Regions from separate parts of the Devosia alba genome, predicted to be linked through region 2. Evidence: predicted binding sites of a transcription regulator. Region 2 holds the regulator's gene; each other region holds the start of a gene.
What was found. The regulator LexA, encoded in region 2, represses DNA repair genes until DNA is damaged. The targets are predictions, from matches to a motif close to TGTTCNNNNTGTGTTCNG.
Positions count from the first base shown of each region.

Region 1: the regulator LexA is predicted to act here: its motif matches at 2,475-2,492, upstream of ABFY71_RS16240 (PA0069 family radical SAM protein).
Region 3: the regulator LexA is predicted to act here: its motif matches at 2,754-2,771, upstream of ruvC (crossover junction endodeoxyribonuclease RuvC).
Region 4: the regulator LexA is predicted to act here: its motif matches at 3,735-3,752, upstream of ABFY71_RS15480 (helicase-related protein).

Region 1 is NZ_JBDUUI010000013.1:52,232-58,033, reverse strand. It holds gene ABFY71_RS16250 (hypothetical protein) at 1-525, shown strand, start outside; gene ABFY71_RS16245 (HAD family hydrolase) at 558-1,256, shown strand; gene ABFY71_RS16240 (PA0069 family radical SAM protein) at 1,253-2,401, opposite strand; gene ABFY71_RS16235 (MDR family MFS transporter) at 2,795-4,270, shown strand; gene moaB (molybdenum cofactor biosynthesis protein B) at 4,331-4,867, opposite strand; gene ABFY71_RS16225 (MFS transporter) at 4,845-5,802, opposite strand, start outside.
Region 2 is NZ_JBDUUI010000001.1:5,983-11,784, forward strand. It holds gene ABFY71_RS00020 (NADH:ubiquinone oxidoreductase subunit NDUFA12) at 1-288, shown strand, start outside; gene ABFY71_RS00025 (DUF2155 domain-containing protein) at 299-730, shown strand; gene ABFY71_RS00030 (GyrI-like domain-containing protein) at 867-1,364, shown strand; gene lexA (transcriptional repressor LexA) at 1,428-2,141, opposite strand; gene ABFY71_RS00040 (molybdopterin molybdotransferase MoeA) at 2,250-3,452, opposite strand; gene moaC (cyclic pyranopterin monophosphate synthase MoaC) at 3,449-3,925, opposite strand; gene trpC (indole-3-glycerol phosphate synthase TrpC) at 3,925-4,737, opposite strand; gene trpD (anthranilate phosphoribosyltransferase) at 4,737-5,756, opposite strand; gene ABFY71_RS00060 (anthranilate synthase component II) at 5,753-5,802, opposite strand, start outside.
Region 3 is NZ_JBDUUI010000010.1:85,835-91,636, forward strand. It holds gene ABFY71_RS14735 (winged helix-turn-helix transcriptional regulator) at 1-144, shown strand, start outside; gene ABFY71_RS14740 (YebC/PmpR family DNA-binding transcriptional regulator) at 223-969, shown strand; gene ABFY71_RS14745 (GGDEF domain-containing protein) at 1,025-1,807, opposite strand; gene ABFY71_RS14750 (GGDEF domain-containing protein) at 1,900-2,595, opposite strand; gene ruvC (crossover junction endodeoxyribonuclease RuvC) at 2,814-3,320, shown strand; gene ruvA (Holliday junction branch migration protein RuvA) at 3,317-3,934, shown strand; gene ruvB (Holliday junction branch migration DNA helicase RuvB) at 3,931-4,968, shown strand; gene ybgC (tol-pal system-associated acyl-CoA thioesterase) at 4,965-5,363, shown strand; gene tolQ (protein TolQ) at 5,622-5,802, shown strand, end outside.
Region 4 is NZ_JBDUUI010000011.1:81,908-87,709, forward strand. It holds gene ABFY71_RS15460 (gamma-glutamylcyclotransferase) at 1-125, opposite strand, end outside; gene ABFY71_RS15465 (DUF2125 domain-containing protein) at 285-1,256, shown strand; gene ABFY71_RS15470 (prephenate/arogenate dehydrogenase family protein) at 1,253-2,224, opposite strand; gene ABFY71_RS15475 (pyridoxal phosphate-dependent aminotransferase) at 2,221-3,315, opposite strand; gene ABFY71_RS15480 (helicase-related protein) at 3,856-5,802, shown strand, end outside.

The DNA.
Region 1 (5,802 bases), on a different contig from region 2:
CATCCCTTTGGCGAATGGCGCGAATATCATCGCGACTGGCTGGCGGCGTGCCCTGATGTGATCGACGAGGGGGCGGCTGATTATTATGGCTATTCCTGCTTTGCCAGCACCGGCAGCCAACAATTCAACAGCGCCGGCCAGCCAGCCTACAAGCTGACCGTGCTGCGCAATCGCCTGACTGGTGCGCACGATATTGCCGTGACCATTGCTGCTGATGACGCGCAGACCGACACCAGCGGAATGCTGGAGCTGAGCTTTGCCGGGGACACCACCATACGCCTCGATTTTGCCAGCGACCTCGAAACCCGCCACAATACGCTCAATCAGTTCTTTGTGGTCGACCCCGCCCGCACGGCGGAGGTGCTTGAGAAGATGAAACAGCGCAATGCCATGACCCTGACCGTCCCCTTGATAGATGCCGCCAGCGCCGAACGCAGCACCCATACGGTGCGACTGTCGCTGCGGGGCGTGCTCGCCTCGCTCGATTTCATGGCCGCGTTCGCCCGCAAGGTCGCCCAATACTAGCCACGCCCCTTCCAGAAACCCCGGAACCCTTCATGACCCCGACGCCCGGCGCCGCGCTGCTGTTTGATATCGATGGCACGCTGGCCGATACCGATCCGGTGCACCTGGAGGCCTTCAACCGCGCCTTTGCGCCCTTCGGTCACCATTTCGACCGCGCACGCTTTGCCCGCGAACTGCAGGGGCTGGCCAATGTCGACATTGCCCGCACGCTGCTGCCCGGTCTGTCTCCCGCCCAAGGCATGGCCGTGCTCGATGCCAAGGAAGCGCTGTTCCGCGATCTGGCAGCTTCCTCCATCCACGCTGTCCCCGGGCTGTTTGCCCTGCTCGATCTGGCCGATGCCGCCGGTATCGCAATGGCGGCAGTGACCAATGCGCCGCGCGCCAATGCCGAGCTGATCCTTGACGGGCTTGGGATCACCCATCGCTTCAAGGCCCTGGTGATCGGCGCGGAACTGGCGCATGGCAAGCCCCATCCGCTGCCCTATCTCGAAGGGCTGCGGTTGCTCGGCGCCGATGCCGCCGTTTCGGTCGCCTTCGAGGATTCGCGCACCGGCATCGCCTCGGCAACCGCCGCCGGTCTGGCCACTATCGGCATGCGCACCAGCCTCGACGATGCGCAATTGCGCGCCGCCGGCGCGGTGCTCTCCGCTGATGGCTATGACGATCCGGCCGTGCTGGACTTCATCGGCACCTGGCTGCGCAGGCCCGCCACCGCCCAGGGCCGGGCCTAGAACAGGCTCATCTGCGCGCTTTCGAGCTGGGGCGGCGTGAACAGGTCACTGCGCAGGCCGGGCAGCTTGCCATCGAGCCCATAGCGCTCCCGCGCCTTGTCGAAGCGCTGCCGCAGCAGCGTGGCATAGGGGCCTTCGCCCGTCATGCGGGTGCCGAAGCGGCTGTCATAATCCTTGCCGCCGCGCGTATCGCGCACCAGCGACAGCACATGGCGCACCCGATCGGGGAAATGCCGCAGCAGCCATTCGCGGAACACGTCGCGCACTTCGCCGGGCAGGCGCAGCAGGATCATCTGGGCACTGCTCGCCCCCTGTGCCGCGGCGGCATCGAGAATGCGTTCGAGCTCCATATCGTTGATCGCCGGGATCATCGGCGAGGCAAACACCGCCACCGGCACGCCGGCTTCGCTCAGCAGCCGGATGGCTTCCAGCCGGCGGGCCGGGGAGGAGGCGCGCGGCTCCATGCGGCGGCTCAGCTTGTGGTCCATCGAGGTCATCGAAATGGCGACCTTGACCAGGCCCAGCTTGGCCAGTTCGCTCAGCAGGTCGAGATCGCGGATGATCAGCGAGGACTTGGTAGTGATCATCACCGGATGCCTGGTCTCCAGCATCACCTCGAGAATGCCGCGCGTCAGCTTGTGCTTGCGCTCGGCCGGCTGGTAGGGGTCGGTATTGGTGCCCATGGCAATGGGCTTGACCCGATAGCTCTTGGCCGACAGCTCAGCCCGCAGCGCCTCGACGGCATTGGTCTTCACATAGATATCGCGCTCGAACTCGATCCCGGCCGAATGGCCCAGAAAGGCGTGCGTTGGCCGGGCATAGCAATAGGAACAGCCATGCTCGCAGCCACGATAGGCGTTGATCGAGCGCTCGAAGCCGATGTCGGGACTGTCATTGGAGGTGATGATGGTCTTGGCGCGCTCTGCATGCTCGACCGTCTCAAAGATCGACAGCGGCTCGACATTGTCCCAGCCATCGTCGAAGGATTCGCGGGTCTGCTTTTCAAAGCGGCCACTGCGATTGCTCTGCGCGCCGCGGCCGCGAATGCGGTCCACGTCGAGCAGCTCGCGCCGCGCCAGATCGGCGTCGCGACTGCGGCTCAGCCGCTCGAGGGCTTCAAATGACGGAGCTTGATAGAGGGCCATGCGAACATCTCCTGCCGAGGTTGGAGCAGTCGAATCGTGACTGAACAACGCTTCAGTGATGTAGCAGTTCCATTGGAACAGAACAAGAACATTAACCGGATCGCCGACACTGGTGTAGCGCGGCGGCAACAGCATCGATCCAACAAACCCGGTCCGCACAGCTACGAATAGACGAGTGCGTCGAACCCGACTATGCCAAGCGCCCTGCCAATCACATCCGCGTCATCGCGAGCCGGCCAGCGCATGCCACCTTGATGCTGCGCAGCGGTGTCGCCGCCGCGATTGAGCGTTCTGCTGACAGCCGATGTCACAGGAATAGTTCAAGACCACGTCGAATATGACTGGGGCCGTTCGTCATCCTGACGACGCCTGCCGATCCGAGGGAAATCATTGATGACGACCGAAGCACAATTCACCGACTCCGCGCTGCCGGGCGCGCTGGCACCTGCCGACAACGCGGCGCGCAACAAACTGGTCATTGCCCTGCTGCTGGGCTCCACTTTCGTCGTCTTTCTCAATGAGACGATGATGAGCGTGGCCATCCCCCATCTGATGGCTGATCTGGGTATCCAGGCCAATATGGCGCAGTGGCTGACCACCGCCTTCCTGCTCACCATGGCCATCGTCATTCCGATTACCGGCTTTCTGCTGCAGCGCATGAACACCCGCCCGATCTTCATGCTGGCCATGGCGGTTTTTACCGCTGGCACGCTGATCTGCGCCGCTGCGCCGGGCATCGAGCTGCTGATTTTCGGCCGCGTCATCCAGGCCGTCGGCACCGCCATCATGATGCCGCTGCTGATGACCACGGTGATGACCCTGGTGCCGCCGGAAACCCGCGGCAAGACCATGGGCAATATCTCCATCGTCATCTCGGTGGCGCCCGCCATCGGCCCGACCATTGGCGGCTTCATCCTGGCCAATTTCGAGTGGCGCTGGATGTTCATCCTGATGCTGCCCATCGCCCTGGCGGCGCTGGCCCTGGGGGCGCGCAAGATGCAGAACGTCACCACGCCGCGCTATGCGCCGCTCGACATTGTCTCGGTGATCCTCTCCGCGCTGGCCTTTGGTGGCCTGGTCTATGGCCTGTCCAGCCTGGGCGAAGGCGAGCAGGCGGGGGCCGCCTTCCCGATCTGGCTGCCGCTGGTGATCGGTGTGGTGGCCATGGTGGTGTTCATCTGGCGCCAGATCGGTCTGGCACGGCAGGACAAGGCGCTGCTCGATCTGCGCACGTTCCAGTCCCGCAATTACACCGTTTCGGTGCTGACCATGGCCATCGCCATGATGGCGCTGTTCGGCGTGGTGATTCTGCTGCCCATCTATACCCAGAACGTATTGGGCATAGACACGCTGCAGACCGGGCTCCTGCTGCTGCCCGGCGGCTTGCTGATGGGCCTGCTGGCGCCTTCGGTGGGGCGGCTTTATGACCGCATCGGCCCGACCAGGCTTCTGGTGCCGGGCACGGCACTGGTGTCGCTGGTCCTGTGGGCCTTGACCCGGGTCGATCAGCACACCTCGGTCTGGGCCATTCTGACCGGCCATATCATCATCAGCGTCGGCCTTGCCCTGATCTTCACGCCCCTGTTCACCGCCGCAATGGGCTCGGTGCGGATGGACATGTACTCTCATGGCAGCGCCATTCTGGGCTCGGTGCAACAGGTCGCCGGGGCGGCGGGCATTGCCCTGTTCGTGGCCCTGATGACCATTCGCACGGCCAGTCTGGCGGCAGATGGGCTGGAGCCGGTGAGCGCATTGGCCGGCGGCATTCAGCTGGCGTTTCTGGTCGGGGCGGTGATTTCCCTGTTCGCCATCGTCACCGCCTTCATGGTTCGCAAGCCGGAGAACAACATGCCGGGCATGGGTCACTAGCCCAAACGTCAACGGCGCCCCGCGGGGCGCCGTTTTTTTATCCCGCTCCTGTTGGGGCGCTCAGCGCTCGTCCAGCCGGGGCATCAGTTCGACGAAGTTGCAGGGCTTGTGCCGGTAATCGAGCTGATGGGTAAGAATACCCTCCCAGGCGTCGCGGCAGGCGCCGCGCGAACCCGGCAGACAGAACACGAAGGTCGTGCCGATCAGCCCGCCGGTGGCGCGCGACTGCAGCGAGCTGGTGCCCACCGTGGTCGCCGAATACTGGTGGAACAGTACCGAAAAGCCGTCCATCCGCTTGTCGAACAGCGGCTCGACCGCTTCAGGGGTCACGTCACGACCGGAAAATCCGGTGCCACCGGTGGTCAGGATAACGTCAACGCCCGGGTCGGCGACAAAGCCCTGCACGGACTGGCGAATCAGCTGGATATCGTCGCGCACCACTACCCGCTCGGCGCAGCGGTGCCCATCGGCCTCCAGCAGCGACTTCAGCAGGGCGCCGCCGGTATCAGTCTCGAGGGTTCGCGTGTCGGACACGGCGATGACAGCGATGGAAAGGGGCTTGAATTCCCGATCCTCAAATCGTTCGGTCTTGAACATCGGGGCTCTCCTCATCATTCAACCCGGCCAACTCGTCCGGCACCGGCTCTTCGTCGACCCGCATTTCCATCTCGTCGCCGTCGCTGCGTGGATCGAGCACAATGCTCTCCGGCGTCACCTGGCGGTCATTGCCCATGGGCTGGAATGGCGCGCGGTCGGCGGCGTCCACGCTCTTGCGGATGCGCATGCGCAGGAAGGCGGTTCCGGCCAGGGCGCCGTGGAAGGTGGCGGTGACCAGGAACAGCCCCACCGGCGACCAGGCATTCATGATCAGCGAGGAGACGACCGGACCAATCGCCAGCCCGATGCCCAGGATCAGCAGCATGCCGCCGGCGATCTTGGCGAACTCGCCATCCCTGGCATAGTCATTGGCGTGCGCGACAGCGACGGCATAGATCGGGTTGGCGGCAAAGCCATAGGCGGCAAACAGCACATACATGCCCCAGCCCGCTTCGGGATTGATCAGCACGGTGAGGATGCCGACAATCGAGGCAAAGCCCGACAGGCCGATCATCACGATGCGGCGGTCAATGCGGTCCGACAGCCTGCCAAACGGGATCTGCGCCACCGCGCCCAGAATCGCGGCTATGGCGAACAACAGCGCGATGCCGCTGGCGTCGAGCCCGCGCTGATAGCCATAGACCGGCGCCAGCGTGCCGAATGAACCATTGGCCATGCCGACCGAGAACGCGGCAATCGCGGCCACCGGCGAGGTGCGGTAGAGCAGACCGATATCGATCCTGGCCGACGACAGCGGCCGTGGCTGCGGGCTTGAGGTCATCGCCGTCGGCAGAATGGCGCAGGCAAAGGCGATGGCGCCGATCACGAACGGCACATAGCCCGCCGTGCCGGTGACCGACATGGCCACCTGACCCAGCGTCGAGGCGGCCATGTTGATGGTGACATAGATGGAAAAGATCGTGCCCCGGCTCTTG
Region 2 (5,802 bases):
GACGAATTCGGCAATCAATACTACCAGGATCGCAAGGCCGACCGACGCTATGTGACCTATGCCGGTCCCGCCGACGCTTCCACCATTGGCCAGGGCTGGCATGGCTGGATGCATCACCGTACCGATATCGTCCCCACCAAGGCCAATTACGCGGCCCGCGACTGGGAATTGCCGCATCAGAAAAACCTGACCGGCACCGCGGCAGCCTATCGGCCCGATGGCAGCCTGCTCAACAAGGGCGAACGCCCCCGCGTCACCGGCGACTACGACGCCTGGTCGCCTGAGTAAGGCCGGCGCCTTGCGCCACCGCACTGCCTTGCCCCATCTGTTGACCGTCCTGGCGCCAATCGCGGCGCTGGGGGTTTTGGGCATTACGGGCCCGGCATGGGCCCAACCCACCGCCAACCCGGTTGCCACCTTTTCCGGCCTCGACAAGATTACCGGCCGCATTACCCGCTTTGATGTCTATATCGACGAGACCGTGCTGTTTGGTGCGCTCGAGATCACGCCGCGCGCCTGCTATAACCGTCCGGCCACCGAAACCCAGCGCACCTCGGCCTTTCTTGAGGTCGACCAGCGCAGCCTGACCGGCACCTCCAAGCGCATCTTCACCGGCTGGATGTTTGCCGACAGCCCGGCGCTCAACGCCATCGACCATGCGGTCTATGATGTGTGGCTGATCGAGTGCGACACCAGCACCGATGTGCCGGCGCCCGACGCGCGCGACTGATTCTCTTCCGAAAAACGCACAACGCTGTCGAACTGTCCAAAGTTCAATCGTCTAGCGTGCAGTACCCGTTCGCCGCTGGTTCTGCTGCGCCGGCGTGCTGCCTTGCCCCCAGGGGGGCCGCCAGAGGAGACATATTGTGCTGACCAGTCCCGTGCTTGAAGACCGCACCGCCCAAACCTATGCCTATATCCCCTTCACCGTCACCATGGCAGAGATGCAAAAGCCGGCCGACGAGGGGTTTCCGGCGTTGTTCGCCTGGCTCGCCAGCCACGGCCTTACCCCCATTGGGGCGCCATTCTACAATTACCGACGGATCGACATGGCCAGGACACTCGATGTCGAAGCCGGCGTGATGGTTGAGCGCGCTATGGCCGGGGACAGTCCGGTCAAGTTCGGCACCCTGCCAGCGGGGCAATATCTCAGCGCCAGCCATACCGGCCACTATGACGGCTTGCTGGACGCCACCGCGCAATTCATCGGCTGGGCGCAAGACAACAACATTGCCTGGGACATGCGCGCCGCCGCAGACGGCGATCACTTCGCCTGCCGGTTGGAAATCTACGAGACTGATCCCCGCGAGGAACCCGACCCCGCCAAATGGCTCACCCGGCTGTCATTCAAGACAACCGGCTGACCGGCATAAAGGGGCGGGGCGGCGGGGCCATCCATCGCGCCGCTCATCACGGCGGGCAGGCAATCAGTACTTGCGCAGCAATCCGACCAGCCGGCCCTGAACCTTGACGCGGTCGGGCGGGAAAATGCGGGTCTCATAGGCCGGGTTGGCCGCTTCGAGCGCAATGGTATTACCCTTGCGGCGCAGGCGCTTGAGGGTGGCCTCTTCATCGTCCACCAGAGCCACGATGATTTCCCCGGTGCTGGCGGCGTCCTGCTTGCGGATCAGCACGGTGTCGCCATCAAAAATGCCGGCATCGATCATCGAATCGCCGCGCACTTCGAGCGCGAAATGTTCGCCACTGCCCAGCATTTCGGGTGGCACCATGATGGTGTGTGAATGAGACTGAATTGCCTCGATCGGTGTGCCGGCTGCAATGCGGCCCATGACCGGGATGGAAATCGAGCGCACGCCGTCATCATCAGCGGCCATCCGCGAGGGCGGGCTGGCGACCTTGCCCAGATTGCCCTCGATCACCGACGGCTCGAAGCGCGCCTTGCGGCCACCCAGTGACGGGTTCATCGAATCGGGGAGTTTGATCACTTCGAGTGCCCGCGCCCGATTGGGCAGGCGGCGAATGAACCCGCGCTCTTCAAGCGCGGTAATCAGCCTGTGAATGCCGGACTTGGACGCCAGATCGAGTGCATCCTTCATCTCATCAAACGATGGCGGGATGCCGCTTTCCTTCATCCGCTCGTGGATGAACATCAACAGCTCGTGTTGTTTGCGGGTCAGCATGGGGCCCCTCGGGGTGAGAATCGGAACATAGACAGAACGACTATAAGTGTTCCAGTTATGTTCTGCAATATCCCGTGCAATTTTGTGCTGCGCCCAGACTCGACGGCGTCAGAATGCGTCGACCACGATCGTCTCGACCATCGCGCCGGCGGGCTGGCCCGGGTCGTGTTCGGGTTGCACGATCAGCAGGTCCGCCCTGGCCATGGACGAGGTGTGGCCGCTATCGGTCTGGCTGATCGGCAGGGCCTGGGGGCCGGTTGGAGTCTGCAGCAACTGCGCCCGCATGAAATGGCGGCGTGCCGTATTGGGCGGGGTCGGCGCCGCCAATGGCAGGTGCCAGTGAATCTGCGGCGCCAGGCCCAGCCAGGCGCGCAGGGCCGGCTTGATGAAGACAATGGCGGTGACCATGGCGGAAACCGGATTGCCCGGCAGCCCGAACACCAGGGTCTTCCCAACGGTGCCGAACATCAGCGGCTTGCCCGGCCGCATATTGATCTTCCAGAAATCCAGGGTGACCCCGAGTTCGAGCAGGATTTCCTGCACGAAGTCATGATCACCGACACTGGCGCCGCCCGTGGTGATCAGCACATCGGGCTCATCGGCGAGGATCGCCACCAGCCTGGCGCGCAACTGGTCCCGCTGGTCGCGCGCAATACCATGGTCGGTGACGGTTTGGGCATAGGGGGCCAACAGGGGCGCGAGGCCAAAGCTGTTTGACGCGATGATCTGATCGGGCCCAAGGACCGCGCCTGGCAGTTCCAGCTCGTCGCCGGTTGCCAGCAGGGCGATGCGCGGGCGCTTGGATACGCTCAGGGCGGGGGCATTGGCAGCAGCAGCGACGGCCAGCTGCATCGGCGTCAAGCGGACACCTGCGGCGATCAGGGCCTGGCCAACGGCAAAATCATTGCCCCTGGCCCGCACATTGCGGCCCGGCTGGGGCTGGCTCGAAAACGATACGCGGTCGCCGTCGAGCGTGGCATCTTCCTGCATGATCACCGCATCGGCGCCATCGGGCACGGGAGCGCCGGTGAAAATCCGCACCGCCTCGCCGGCGCCGAGGGTTCCGGCAAACCCGGCCCCGGCTTGCGCCGTGCCGATGATCGCCAGACTGTGGCCCGGCGCAATATCTTCGGCGCGCACGGCATAGCCATCCATGGCGCTGGCATTGAAGGGCGGTTGATCGTGCCGGGCCAGCACGGGGGCAAGCAGGACCCGGCCTGCCGCCTCGCCGAGTGGCAGGCTTTCGCCCACTGGCGCAGGCACCCGGCGCAATATGGCAGCGATGGCGTTCTCAACCGGGAGCAGGCTCATGACCGCACAAACGCCCCGGATTTGCCGCCGGACTTTTCCATCAGGCATATGTCGGTGATCAGCATGCCCCGGTCGATCGCCTTGGCCATGTCGTAGAGCGTCAGCGCGGCGGTCGAGGCGGCCACCAGGGCTTCCATTTCCACCCCGGTCTGCCCGGTGGTTTCCGCGGTCGCGATGATCACAATGGCATCTTCGCCATGCTCGGCAATCTCCACGCTGACCTTGGTCAGGGCAATGGGATGGCAGAGCGGGATCAGATCGGCAGTCTTTTTGGCGGCCATGATGCCGGCAATGCGCGCCACCGCCAGGGCATCACCCTTTTTGAGACCGCCCGCCATGATGGTGGCGATGGTTTCAGGCTGGCCCACAAGGCGCGCCTGCGCCACGGCACGGCGACGCGTCACCGCCTTGTCGGCAATATCGACGATATGGGCCTCGCCCCTGGCATTGAGGTGGGTCAGTCCCTGCGCCATCAGTGGGCCGCCTGCACTGACCCCAGCAGCAGCGCCCGGGTGGCCGCAGCCACGTCATCCTGACGCATCAGGCTCTCGCCCACGAGGAAAGTGCCGATACCGGCCTCCCGGTCGAGTTTGAGCAGGTGCTCGTGGTCGACAATGCCGCTCTCGCTGACCAGCAGGGTGCCCTGCGGCACGCCACCCGCAAGATTGACCGAAGTCTCCAGCGTGGTCTCAAACGTGCGCAGATTGCGGTTATTGATGCCGATGAACCTGGCACCCAGCGCCACGGCCCGATCCAGTTCAAGCTGATCATGCACTTCCACCAGCGCGTCCATCTGCCACTCCGCGGCGGCGTCCAGCAGATAGCGCGCCACCTCGTCATTGACGGCGGCCATGATGATCAGAATGCAGTCGGCGCCCCAGGCCCGCGCTTCGGCGACCTGATAGGTCTCGAACAGGAAGTCCTTGCGCAGGACGGGCAGGTTCACCGCCGCCCGCGCCTCGATCAGAAACTGCGGCGAACCCTGAAAGCTGGGCTGGTCGGTCAGCACGGACAGGCACGCGGCGCCGCCCGCTTCATAAGCGCGGGCAATCGCAGCCGGATTGAAATCGGCCCGGATCAAGCCCTTGGACGGGCTGGCCTTCTTCACCTCGGCAATCAGCGCATACTGATCATTGGCCCGCTTGGCCTTGAGGGCCTTGACGAAGCCGCGCGGGGGAGGCTGGTCATGGGCTTGCGCCACCACTTCGGCCCAGGGCCGCAGCGACTTGGCAGCAGCGATCTCGTCGCGCTTATAGGCTTCGATCTGCTTGAGAATATCGGTCATCAGTCGCGTCCATTCGATACCGCTACCAGGCGGGCGAGAGTGTCTTTGGCCTTGCCGCTGTCGATCAGGCTGGCGGCGGCTTCGGCCCCTTCGCGCAGATCGGCCACCTTGTCGGCCACGATCAGCGCCGCGCCGGCATTGAGCAGCACGATATCGCGATAGGCGCCCGGTGCCCCATCGAACAGCGCATGCATGGCCCGGGCATTGTATTCGGGATCAGCACCCAGCAAATCCTCGGCTGCGTGCCGTTTTAGCCCGGCCTCTTCAGGTGTTACTTCAAAGCTGCGCAGATCGCCATTGGCAATCTGGGCGACAAAGCTGGGCCCGGTGACGGTGATCTCGTCGAGCCCGTCGCTGCCATGCACCACCCAGGCCTTGATGGCCCGGTTGGCGAGCAGCGCGGCGGCCACCGGCTCCACCCATTCCTGGGCATAGACCCCCAGCATATAGCGCCGCACCCCGGCCGGATTGGCCTGTGGTCCGAGCAGGTTGAACATGGTGCGCATGCCCATTTCGGCCCGCGACGGTCCGACATGGCGCATGGCGGGGTGATGGCTGGGCGCAAACATGAAGCCGATGCCGGCCTCCCGAATGCAGCGGGAAATATCGGCGGGCGTCAGCTCCAGATTGACGCCGAGCGCCTCGAGCACCTGCGATGCCCCCGACTTGGACGACAGCGCCCGGTTGCCATGCTTGGCTACCGGCACACCGGCCGCCGCCACGACAATGGCGCTGGCCGTGGAAATGTTGAGCGTGCCGCCGCCATCGCCCCCGGTGCCGACAATATCCACCGCATCGGCAGGTGCCTCCACCGGCACCATCTGTTCGCGCAGAATGGAGACGGCGGCGGCAATCTCGCCGACCGTTTCGCCCTTGATCCGCATGCCCATCAGGAAGGCGCCAATCTGGCTGGGCGTCGCCTCGCCGGCCATGATGATGCGCATGGCGCCGCGCATTTCTTCGCCGGTCAGATCCTTGCCTTCGCCAATTCTGTGCAGTGCCTGCTTGATATCCATCACGCGGCCCTCTTCTGGTTGAAATCGCGGGCAATGTTCAGGAAATTCT
Region 3 (5,802 bases), on a different contig from region 2:
CATCATCAGGTGCCACCGAAAGTGGAATACAGCCTGACCGCTTGGGGACAGGCGCTGTGTCCGGCGCTCGACGCGCTGCTCGGCTGGGCAGAAACCCGGCCGGCTGAGAAATCGGGAAGCGCTGAAACAGTCGAGGTCTCTTGAGCGGCGGCGCTCTTTATTTTTGCCGATCATCCCCCTATAAGCGGGCAAAATTCGTCAGAAGCATCCGCGAGGGATCGAATGGCCGGCCATTCACACGCCAAGAACATCATGCACCGCAAAGGCAAATCCGACGCGGTGCGCTCCAAGGTCTTTTCCAAGCTGGCCCGCGAAATTACCGTGGCGGCCAAGATGGGCATGCCCGATCCGGCGTTCAATTCGCGGCTGCGTCTGGCCGTGGTCAATGCCCGCGCGCAGTCCATGCCCAAGGACAATATCGACCGCGCCATCAAGAAGGCCATCGGCTCGGATGGCGAGAATTTCGAAGAGATCCGCTATGAGGGCTATGGCCCCGGCGGGGTTGCCATCATTGTCGAGACGCTGACCGACAATCGCAACCGGACGGCGTCCAATGTGCGCTCGTATTTTTCCAAGTGCGGCGGCGCGATGGGCGAAACCAATTCGGTCGGCTTCATGTTCGACAAGGTTGGCGAGATCGTCTACCCGGCGAGCGCCGCCACTGAAGATGTCATCATGGAAGCCGCCATCGAGGCCGGTGCCGACGACGTCGAGAGCAGTGAAGACGGTCACTACGTCACCACCACCTTCGAGGCGATGGTGGAAGTTGCGGCAGCGCTGGAGCAGGCGCTGGGCGAGGCGGAATCGGTCAAGGCCGTGTGGAAGCCGCAGACCGAGACGCCAATCGATGCCGAGAAGGGCGCGACGCTGATGCGGCTGATCGCCATGCTCGAAGAAGACGATGACGTGCAGAACGTCTATTCGAACTTCGAAATGAGCGACGAAGATATGGCCAAGCTCGACGCCTAGTGGCATATCCGAGCGGGCGACAATGGGAGGGCGGTGCTGCTGGCGCCGCCCTTTTTTATGCCGTGTGCCGCAGGGCGGGTGATGGCGCTTCGGTGACACTGACGACGGCGGCGCGGTTGCGCCCGGATTTCTTGGCCTGATACAGGCGCTGATCGGCGATGCGGAACAGTTCGGCAAAGCGTGCCCGCCCCTCAAACACCGCGCCGCCAATGCTGACGGAGAGCGTGTGTCGGTGATTGTGGGGGGTGAAATTTGCCAGATAGACCGCCCGGCGGATGCGTTCGGCGATGGCCTCGGTCTGGTGATAGTCCAGGTCGGGCAGATAAACCGCAAACTCCTCTCCGCCCATGCGACCTACCAGGTCGCCCGTGCGCAATACTGAGCGGATCGAGCGCGCGATAATGGCCAGGGCCTCGTCGCCGAAATCATGGCCGTACAGGTCGTTGATGGCCTTGAAATTGTCAGCGTCGATCATCAACAGCGCGCCGGTTTCTCCCGCGCGGCGCTGAGCCAGCAGCAGGTTGGCCTTGGCGGTGAAGGCACCTCGATTGAGGCAGGAGGTCAGGCTGTCGGTGCGCGCGACTACACCCAGCCGGGCATTGCTGCGCTGCAGTCCGCGCAGCCGCAAGCCCACAAACAGAAACATCGGCACGCCCAGAATGGCCGGCAACAGCGTGGCACTGACAACCGAGCGCTGCAGCGCAGAGCCGCCGAGATCGGCGAAGAGTAGTACGTTGAAGGCGACCGAAACAGCGACGCACACTATGGTTCCCAACAGCGTCCAGCGGCCAACGCTGGACCAGCTCTGCAGGGCAGTCAAAGTCTTGGAAGGCAACATTGGACGGGCTCCGGCTGAGGTCGCGCTGGCGGCGTGCGCCAGGACAAATGGGAAATAGTGGGCACCTTGGTCTGGTTGCTAACGGGTCGAAGTCAGGCCGCATGCGCCATGGCAACGCAATCGCGGCCTGCGCTTTTGGCTTGATAAAGGCGTTGGTCGGCGTGGCGATAGAGCACGGCATAGTCGGTTCGTGCGGCATAGGTGGCGCCGCCGATCGAGACCGAGAGCGGCCATGTTGTGCCCCCGGGGACGAAGGTGATGGCAGTAACCGCACTCCGGACGCGTTGGGCGATGCGGTCGGCGACGATGGAGTCGGCGCCGGGCAGGAAAATGCCGAATTCTTCACCGCCCAGGCGCCCGACGACGGCCTCGGATGCAGTCGTGGCGGTATGGATGGCGTCGGCGATCTGGCGCAGGGCCAGGTCGCCGTGGTCGTGACCGAACCGATCATTGACGCGTTTGAAATTGTCGGCGTCGACCACCAGCAGGGCACCGCCATTTCTGGCGCGGTGGTCGAGCCAGTGCGCGACCTCGTTGGTAAAGGCGCCACGTGTGCGGCAGCCGGTTAGCCAATCCGTGCTGGCCAGTTGCTCAAGCTGCCGGTTAACATGGCGCAATTGTTCATGTTGCATCGTCAGCAGGAAGATCATGGGGCCGCCCACCAAGACCGGCATGAAGATGGCAACGAGCAGGCCGGTAAGACCGGGGCCAGCGGAAAAAGTTTCCATGATGACAATGGTCAGGACGACGGAAAACACCACCGAAATGGCGAGTATCCCGCTCGCCACACGTCTTATCCGCCGCCATGATCGTCGTGGCAGCGCGGTGTTTGATCCGGTCATTTGGTGTTCCCTGCATCCCTGCGGCGGAAACTAGGGCGGGGCGATAAAGAATGTGTTGCGCCGTCAGAAATAATTTTAGCGAAGTGGCGGTTTTCCACTGGCCTTGTTGCCAGTTTGTTCACATAGAACTTGGTAGGATTGGCGCCTGTGATTAAGGATACCGCATGAGCTTATCCACACGAATCATCGGCATTGATCCGGGCCTGCGCAGATGTGGCTGGGGGGTGATCGAAACCCGCGGCAATCGCCTGACCTTTATTGGGGCCGGCACGGTGACGCCACCCGTCGATGGCTCGCTGGCTGACCGGCTGGCTGCGCTGTTTGCCGGGCTGGGTGTGGTGCTTGACCGCTTCGCGCCCGAGGAGGCGGCGGTGGAAGAAACCTTCGTCAATGCCGGGGTGCGCTCGGCGCTGATTCTGGGGCAGGCGCGCGGTGTGGCGCTGCTGACGCCGGCGGCGCGCGGGCTGCCGGTGGCCGAATATGCCGCCAATCTGGTCAAGAAGTCCGTGGTGGGCACGGGGCATGCCGGCAAGGGGCAGGTGGAGCTGATGGTCAGAACCCTGCTGCCGACTGCCGATTTCAAGGGGGCCGATGCGGCCGATGCGCTGGCGATCGCCATCTGTCACGCCCATCACCGGGTGGCCCTGCAACGGTTGAGGGCCAGTGCATGATCGGCAAGCTCAAAGGGCTGATTGACAGTTATGACGATGATCGGGTGCTGATCGACTGTGGTGGGGTGTGCTACGAGGTTTTCTGCTCAGGCCGCACGCTGCAGGCACTGCCGCGCGTTGGCGAGGCCGGTGTGGTGTTCATCGAAACCATCGTGCGCGAGGACATGATCCGGCTCTACGGCTTTGCCAGCGAGACCGAAAAAGCCTGGTTCAACCTGCTCTCGACCGTGCAGGGCGTGGGCGCCCGGGTTGCGCTGTCGATCCTGTCCGTGCTGTCGCCCTCCGAGCTGTCCAGCGCCATTGCGCTGCAGGACAAGGCGATGGTCGGTCGCGCCAGTGGCGTGGGACCGAAACTGGCGCTGCGCCTGGTGACCGAACTCAAGGGCAAGGTGCCCACCGGCATCGGCATTGACGCGGGTGCCCTGGGGCTGCAAACGGCACTGGGCGACGGCGTGGCGCCCGGAGCCATCACCGACGCGGTATCGGCGCTGACCAATCTGGGCTATTCGAGCGCCCAGGCCTCTGCCGCGCTGGCACGGATCGTGGCGCGCGACGGCGATGGCATGGCCACCGAAAAACTGATCCGGCTGGGATTGCGGGAGCTGAGTAGTTGACTGATCTGACCTCCCCGGCGGCGGGCCGCGATGACAATCTCGACGTCTCGCTGCGCCCCTCCGGCTTTGCTGAATTCGTGGGCCAGGCGGCCGCGCGGGCCAATCTCGAGGTATTCATCGAGGCGGCCAGGCAGCGCGGCGCGGCGCTCGATCACGTGCTGTTTGTCGGCCCGCCGGGCCTGGGCAAGACCACGCTGGCGCAGATCATCTCGCGCGAACTCGGCGTCGGCTTTCGCGCCACGTCGGGGCCGGTGATCGCCAAGGCCGGTGATCTGGCGGCGCTGCTGACCAATCTGGAAGATCGCGATGTGCTGTTCATCGATGAGATCCACCGGCTCAGTCCGGCGATCGAGGAAATCCTCTATCCGGCGATGGAGGATTTTCAGCTCGACCTGATCATTGGCGAAGGCCCGGCGGCCCGTTCGGTGCGGATCGATCTGGCACGCTTCACCCTGGTGGGCGCCACGACACGGGCCGGGTTGCTGACCACACCCTTGCGCGACCGCTTTGGCATTCCGGTGCGGCTCAATTTCTACACGCCTGAGGAACTGGTGCTGATCGTGCAACGTGGTGCGCGGCTGCTCGGCATGCCGATGGCGCAAGACGGCGCGATGGAAATCGCCCGCCGCTCGCGCGGTACGCCGCGCATTGCCGGCCGGCTGCTGCGCCGGGTGACCGATTTTGCCCTGGTGGACGGCTCGGGCGAGATCACCCGATCGATTGCCGACAAGGCGCTGCTGCGGCTCGATGTCGATGCGCGCGGGCTCGATCAACTGGACCGGCGCTATCTCAGCACCATTGCCGATTTCTATGACGGGGGTCCGGTGGGCATCGAAACCATTGCGGCGGCGCTCAGCGAGCCGCGCGACGCCATCGAGGAAATTGTCGAGCCCTATCTGCTGCAGCAGGGCTTTATCCAGCGCACCCCGCGCGGCCGCATGCTGACCGGCGCGGCGTTCCAGCATCTGGGCAAAACCGTGCCGCAGGGCTTTGTCGGCCTGCAGGCCGGCCTGTTTGAGGAGCCCGAGGCGTGAGTGTCCATCACTTCCCCATCCGCATCTACTACGAAGACACCGACTTTTCTGGCAATGTCTATCATGCAGCATATCTGAAATTCTTCGAGCGGGGGCGCACCGAGTTTCTGCGCGATGCGGGTATTCACCATGCCGAACTGGCGGCGCAGGGCCTAGCCTTTGCGGTGCGCTCGATGGAGATCAAGTTTGATGGCGCAGCCCATATTGATGATCTGCTGACCGTGACCACCGAAGTGGCCTCGGCCACCGGAGCGCGGCTGACGCTGCAACAGGCCATTTCGCGCGGTGACACCGTGCTGACGCGGGCCAGCGTCTTGGTGGTGGCGATCAAGACGGCGGGCGGACCGGCGCGGATGCCGGTGGCCATTCGGGATCTGGCTGTATCCGAAATGTGATCCGGTGCCACCGGCAATCGGATCAGTTTGAGCCGCTCAGGTGCTGCCAATCACAACTTGTTGGGTCGTGCGGGCGGACTCGCTTTGTTAACCATTCCTTGACCATAATTGCGGCAAAGCGAACATGTGTCCGGCTTCTTGTCCGCAAAGGTCCGGTCTCCGGGCATTTCTCTTAATTTTGACAGATTTCGACCCCATCGCCTGATGGCTAAGGGTCGGTGCGTGAACCGGGCCAAAAAGGATCACTACATGGAAGCCATGGACGCTGTGGGGGCCGTTGTGCCGCACACTGATTTTTCCATATGGGGTTTGTTCTGGGCCGCAGACTGGATCGTCAAGTCCGTCATGCTGGGATTGCTGGGCGCCTCGATCTGGTGCTGGGCGATCATCATCGACAAAACCATCATCTATCGCCGCACCAATGCCGAGATGAACCGCT
Region 4 (5,802 bases), on a different contig from region 2:
GACAGGCTGCGATGGGCACCGCGCAGCAGGCCTTGCTGGGCGCCGATATGCGCAAACCCGGGATTCCAGATCAGCGACCCGTAGCCGAACACCCAATATGTGCTGTCGTTACTCTGTTCTGCCATTGCCATACCCTGACCAGAAATCTAGGCAATCCTGCCCGCCGAAACAATTGCCATCCTGCCATAGCGGCCCTGCACTACCGGCGCGACCCGGTTTGAACCAACACCGCGACGGCCCGCGCCAATAGCGCTTTGTCGCGGCCAACGCTAAGAATGCCAGCCATGAAGAAACGAATCATTATTCTGGGCAGTTTTGTGCTGGCCGTCCTCGCCCTGTGGAGCCTGGCCTGGTTCGTGCTGGCCGGGCTGGTCAAGCAGCAGATCACCGCGCAGGCGCAAGCCGACGGCATTACTGCGCCCCAGATCAGCTGCGGCACGCTGACCGTCGGCGGCTTCCCGTTCCGCTTTGACGTCGATTGCGACCAGGCGCGTCTGGTCAGCGGTGATTCGATCATCGCCCTGCGCGGCCTGCGCGCCAGTGTGCGCATCTATGCGCCCACCCATGTGCTGGCCTCGGCGCTGGGCCCACTCCAGCTCACCGACACGTTCACCGGCTCGCGCAATCAGCTGAGCTGGTCAGGGCTGGAAGCCAGCCTGCGTCTTGCCGATTGGCGGATCGCCCGCGCCTCGGTATCGGCTAGGGATATCATCTGGTCCGACACGCTGGTGGGTGAAAGCCTGATCGCCCAGGCGCCCCTGGCCGAACTGCATTTGTTCGATATCCCCGAACAGCACGACGCCGCACGACGCACCGCAGCACTGGCCGGCTATCTGCTGGCCAGCGATCTGGCCTATCCCGGCCTGACCCTGAGCGACACCAATGCCGAACTCCAGGTGGAACTCTCCGGGCTGCCCGACGATGTGCGCAATTGGGGTGAGCCCGATCTCTTGCCCAAGCTGCAGGCCGCCGATGGCCAGCTCAGGCTGGTGGCGATCCGCGGCACCGATGCCAGCGCGACACTGGACGCCAGCGGCGCCCTGATGCTCGACCCGCAGGGGCAGCTCGATGGCCAGATTAGCATCAGCTCGACCGGCGTGGCCGAACGCATCGGGCCGCTGCTGGAAGAGCCCTGGCGCACGCTGGTGCTCGGCACGCCCGCCGCCGACGGCAGTTATGCCAACCAGCTCAACTTCCGCGCCGGTGGGGTGTTTTCAGGACTGGTGCCAATCGCCGCCATCGGTCCGCTCTATTAGGCGTCGTCGCCGCCACCATGTTCGCGGATAAATGGCACGTCCGGGATCGGCGGCGATTCGTGCGGCCGGCCGAAATCGGGCGCGGCGGTTTCCTGCCCGGCCGAAATGATCGAGCGGCGAATTTCCCGGGTCCGGGTAAACATCGCCTCCAGCGCCGGGCCGTCACCGGTACGCACGGCGCGCTGCAACACCGACAGATCCTCGGAGAACCGGCCCAGCATTTCCAGCACCGCCTCGCGATTGGTCAGGAACACGTCGCGCCACATCACCGGATCTGACGCCGCGATACGGGTAAAATCGCGGAAACCCGAGGCGGAGAACTTGATCACCTCCGACTGGGTTGCCGCTTCCAGATCCGCCACAGTGCCCACGATATTGTAGGCCACCAGATGGGGAATGTGACTGGTGATGGCCAGCACCATGTCATGGCGGTCGGCCTCCATGATTTCGACCTGGCTGCCCATCGCCCGCCAGAAGGCGCTCAACTTCGCGGTCAGGGCGGGATCGACCTCGGGACCCGGCGTCAACACGCACCAGCGGCCGGCAAACAATTCGGCAAAGCCCGCCGACGGCCCCGAATGCTCGGTGCCGGCAATCGGGTGGCCTGGGATCAGACTTACCCCGGCCGGAATATGCGGCGCCAGCGCCTTGACCACATGGCCCTTGACCGAGCCGACATCGGAGACGATGGCGCCCGGCCGCAGCGCTGGCGCAATTGCCTTGATGACGCTCTCATATGCCCCCACCGGCGTACACAAGATCACCAGATCGGCGCCCCGCACCGCTTCGGCGGCATCAAGGGTATAGATATCGCCCAACCCCAGTTCGCGCGCCTCGTCCAGCGTGCCCTGCTGGCGCGTGGCAATGGCAATCACCTCGACCAGGCCCTGTCGCCGCGCGGCCAGGGCAATTGAGGAGCCGATCAGGCCAATGCCGATCAGAGCGAGCTTGCGAAACTGTCCACTCATGCGATTTGAACCAATGCCTTGAGAATGCCAACGACGCCGCGCATCGCCTGTTCGGAGCCGATGGAAATGCGCAGGCCGTGCGGGATGCCATAGGAATTGCCGATTTCACGGACCACCAGCCCCCGCTCCATCAGCGTGTCGAAGGCCAGTTGGGCATGTTCGGCATCGGGGAACAGCACCATGACGAAATTGCCCTGGCTGGGCACGACATGCATGTGGTTGGAATCCAGCTCCTGGGTGATCCAGTCCCGCCACTGCGCATTGTGCGCCTTGAGGCGGGCGGTGAATTCCGTGTCGCGCACCGCTGCCGCCCCTGCCAACTGCCCGGGCAGATTGACATTGAACGGTCCGCGAATGCGGTTGATGGCATCGATCACTGCGGCGGGTCCCACCATCCAGCCAACCCGGGCCGCCGCCAGACCCATTTTCGACAACGTCCGCACCATCACGACATTGCTGGCCTGGGTCGCAAGATCGAGGCCCACCGAATAGTCGGCAGCCGTAACATATTCCGCATAGGCGCTATCGATCACCAGCAGAATGTCCGGACGCAGGCCGGCATGCAGCCGCCGCACTTCGGCATCGCTGAGATAGGTGCCGGTGGGATTGTTCGGATTGGCCAGCCAGACAATTTTGGTTTTGGGCGTCACCGCCGCCAGCAGCAGATCGACATCGGCCGTGTAGTCGGTCTCCTCGACCATGACGATCGACGCACCGGCCGCCTTGGTGATGATCGGATACACCGAAAAACCATAGCGGTTCATCACCGCCTCATCGCCTTCGCCCAGATAGCACTGCGCGAGCAGGTGCAGCAGGTCACCAGAACCATTGCCGCACACGATCCGCTCGGCGGCCACGCCATGTACGTCGGAAAGCGCCGTCCGCAGCAGGTTCGATGAGCCCTCGGGATAGATTTCCAGATGCTCAGACGCCGCGCGAAAGGCGGCCACTGCCTTGGGGCTGGCCCCCAGCGGGCTTTCATTGGCCGAAAGCTTGACGGCATGGCTGCCCGCCGCGCCGGCCTTGCCGGGCACATAGGCCGCAATATCGAGAATACCAGGCTGCGGAAGGGGGCGAATATCGTCTGCCATGATGCCAATTCTGGGTGGAAAAACCGCGCGGACCATAGTCAAACTGCTCGGTCTTGGCAAAGCGCTTCTCACGTTTGGGCCGCGCGCGTCTCCATTTGCCATCGCCTTGCGTTCTGTCCCGGAACAGGACGGTCAATCGGCTTTATTGTGAATTTGTCCGGCGCCAAGCCAGCCGGGCCGGGCCGCCAGGCAAGAACGGGCCAGAAAAATCGCTGCCGCAGCAATTAACGCTTTGCTAACAAAACGACGCCAAAGCCGCACAATTCATCCCCTGTTAGGCAAGTTGAAGCGGCCCGAGCCGTTCTGGCCAACGGGGACACCGCACCCGACAGCTCTTGTGTCTGTCGCCGCCAGCTACCCACCACCCCTAGCGGTGAACAAAACAGGATTTTGTGATTCGCACCGATTCGGTGCCGTTTCGTTCGCGCCTTGTTCCATCCCTTAAGCCCAATGACAAAAACGTCGCACTGGCTGTCCTTTGTTGGCACAGCCCATCGTGCCACTCGCAACTGTCGCACGGACCTCCTACATTGGGTCGAAATGAGTTTCCCGCCCGCCCAGTCGGTCAAGGCAATCCTTGGCCCCACCAATACCGGCAAGACCTATTTTGCCATTGAGCGCATGCTGGCCCATCCCACCGGGATGATCGGCCTGCCTTTGCGTTTGCTGGCCCGCGAAGTCTATCAGCGCTGCGTCGAGCGGGTGGGTGAACAGGCTGTCGCGCTGATCACCGGCGAGGAACGCATCGTCCCCGCCAAGCCGCGCTACTGGGTCTGTACCGTGGAGGCCATGCCCACCGATATTCGCGTCGATTGCCTGGCCATCGACGAAATCCAGACCGCGACCGACTTTGATCGTGGCCATGTGTTTACCGACCGCATCCTGCATGCGCGCGGCAGGCACGAAACCCTGCTGCTGGGTGCCGCCACCATGGCGCCGCTGATCCGCAGGCTGTTGCCCGATGCCGAGATCATCGACCGGCCGCGTTTCAGCCAGCTCACCTATTCGGGCTCCCGCAAGATTTCGCGCCAGCCGGCCCGTTCGGCCATTGTCGCCTTTTCGAGCCGTCAGGTTTACGCCATTGCCGAACTGATCCGCCGCGAACGCGGTGGTGCGGCCGTGGTGATGGGGGCGCTCAGCCCGCGCACGCGCAATGCCCAGGTCGAGCTCTATCAGAATGGCGATGTCGATTTTCTCGTCGCCACCGATGCCATCGGCATGGGGCTCAATCTCGATATCCACCATGTCGCCTTCGCCGATGACAGCAAGTTTGATGGCCGCACCAGCCGTCCACTGACCCCCGCCGAACTTGGTCAGATCGCCGGCCGGGCCGGTCGCCACGCCCGCAATGGCACCTTTGGCGTTACCGCCGGCACCGAAGGATTCGACGAAGAAATGGTCGTGGCGCTCGAATCGCACGACTTTGCGCCCATCAAAGTGCTGCAATGGCGCAACAATCGGCTGGATTATTCATCCATCCCGGCCCTGCTCAACAGTCTTGAAGCCAGTGCCCAGGACCGCAATCTGACCCGCGTTCCCATTGCCACCGACCAGCGCGCCCTCGAATTTGTCGCCCGCAATGAGGCCGGCAAACTGGCGCGTGGCCTCGATGGCGCCCGTTTGCTCTGGGAATGTTGCCAAATCCCTGACTATCAGGGCATTTCACCGGCCAATCACGGCGAAATCGTCACCCGTATTTACTCCGACTTAGTCAAGCATGCGAAGGTTGACGCGGATTGGATTGCCGAGCAGGTCCGCTTTTGCGACAATGCGAGCGGCGACATCGACACCTTGAGCAACCGGATCAAGCAGATTCGCACATGGACCTTCGTCGCCAACCGCAAAAACTGGCTTGCAGACCCTTCACATTGGCGCGAAAAGACCCGAGACATTGAGGACCGACTGAGTGACGCGCTGCACGAGCGACTAACTCAACGCTTCGTCGACCGGCGCACCAGCGTGTTGCTTCGTCACCTGAAAGACAAACGTATGGCATCTCCCGAGATCAATGAGCGCGGCGAAGTACGGCTGGAAGGCCATCTCATCGGCACGCTCGAAGGCTTCCGCTTCACCCTGGCCCGCAACGATGGCGACGCCGACATCAAGAATCTGCGGTCCGCCGCCGATCAGGTTGTGGCGCCCGAAATCCACCACCGGGCCGATCGCCTGGCTGGCGCGCCCAATGAAGAACTTGTGCTGGCCACCGATGGTCGCATGCGCTGGAAAGGCGATATCGTCGCCGAACTGGTCGAGGGCGATACGCTGTATCGGCCGCGCCTGCTGATTCTGGCCGATGAGACGCTGACCGGAACCGATCTGGAACGGGTACAGGATCGCCTGAACCTGTGGCTGCGCCACCACGTCAACACTATTCTTGAATCCGTCATGGCGCTCGAAGCGCCGGCTGATCTCGACGGTACCGCGCGCGGCATTGCCTTTCAGCTGTTCGAGCATCTCGGGCTGATCCCGCGCAGCCAGGTCGCCGAT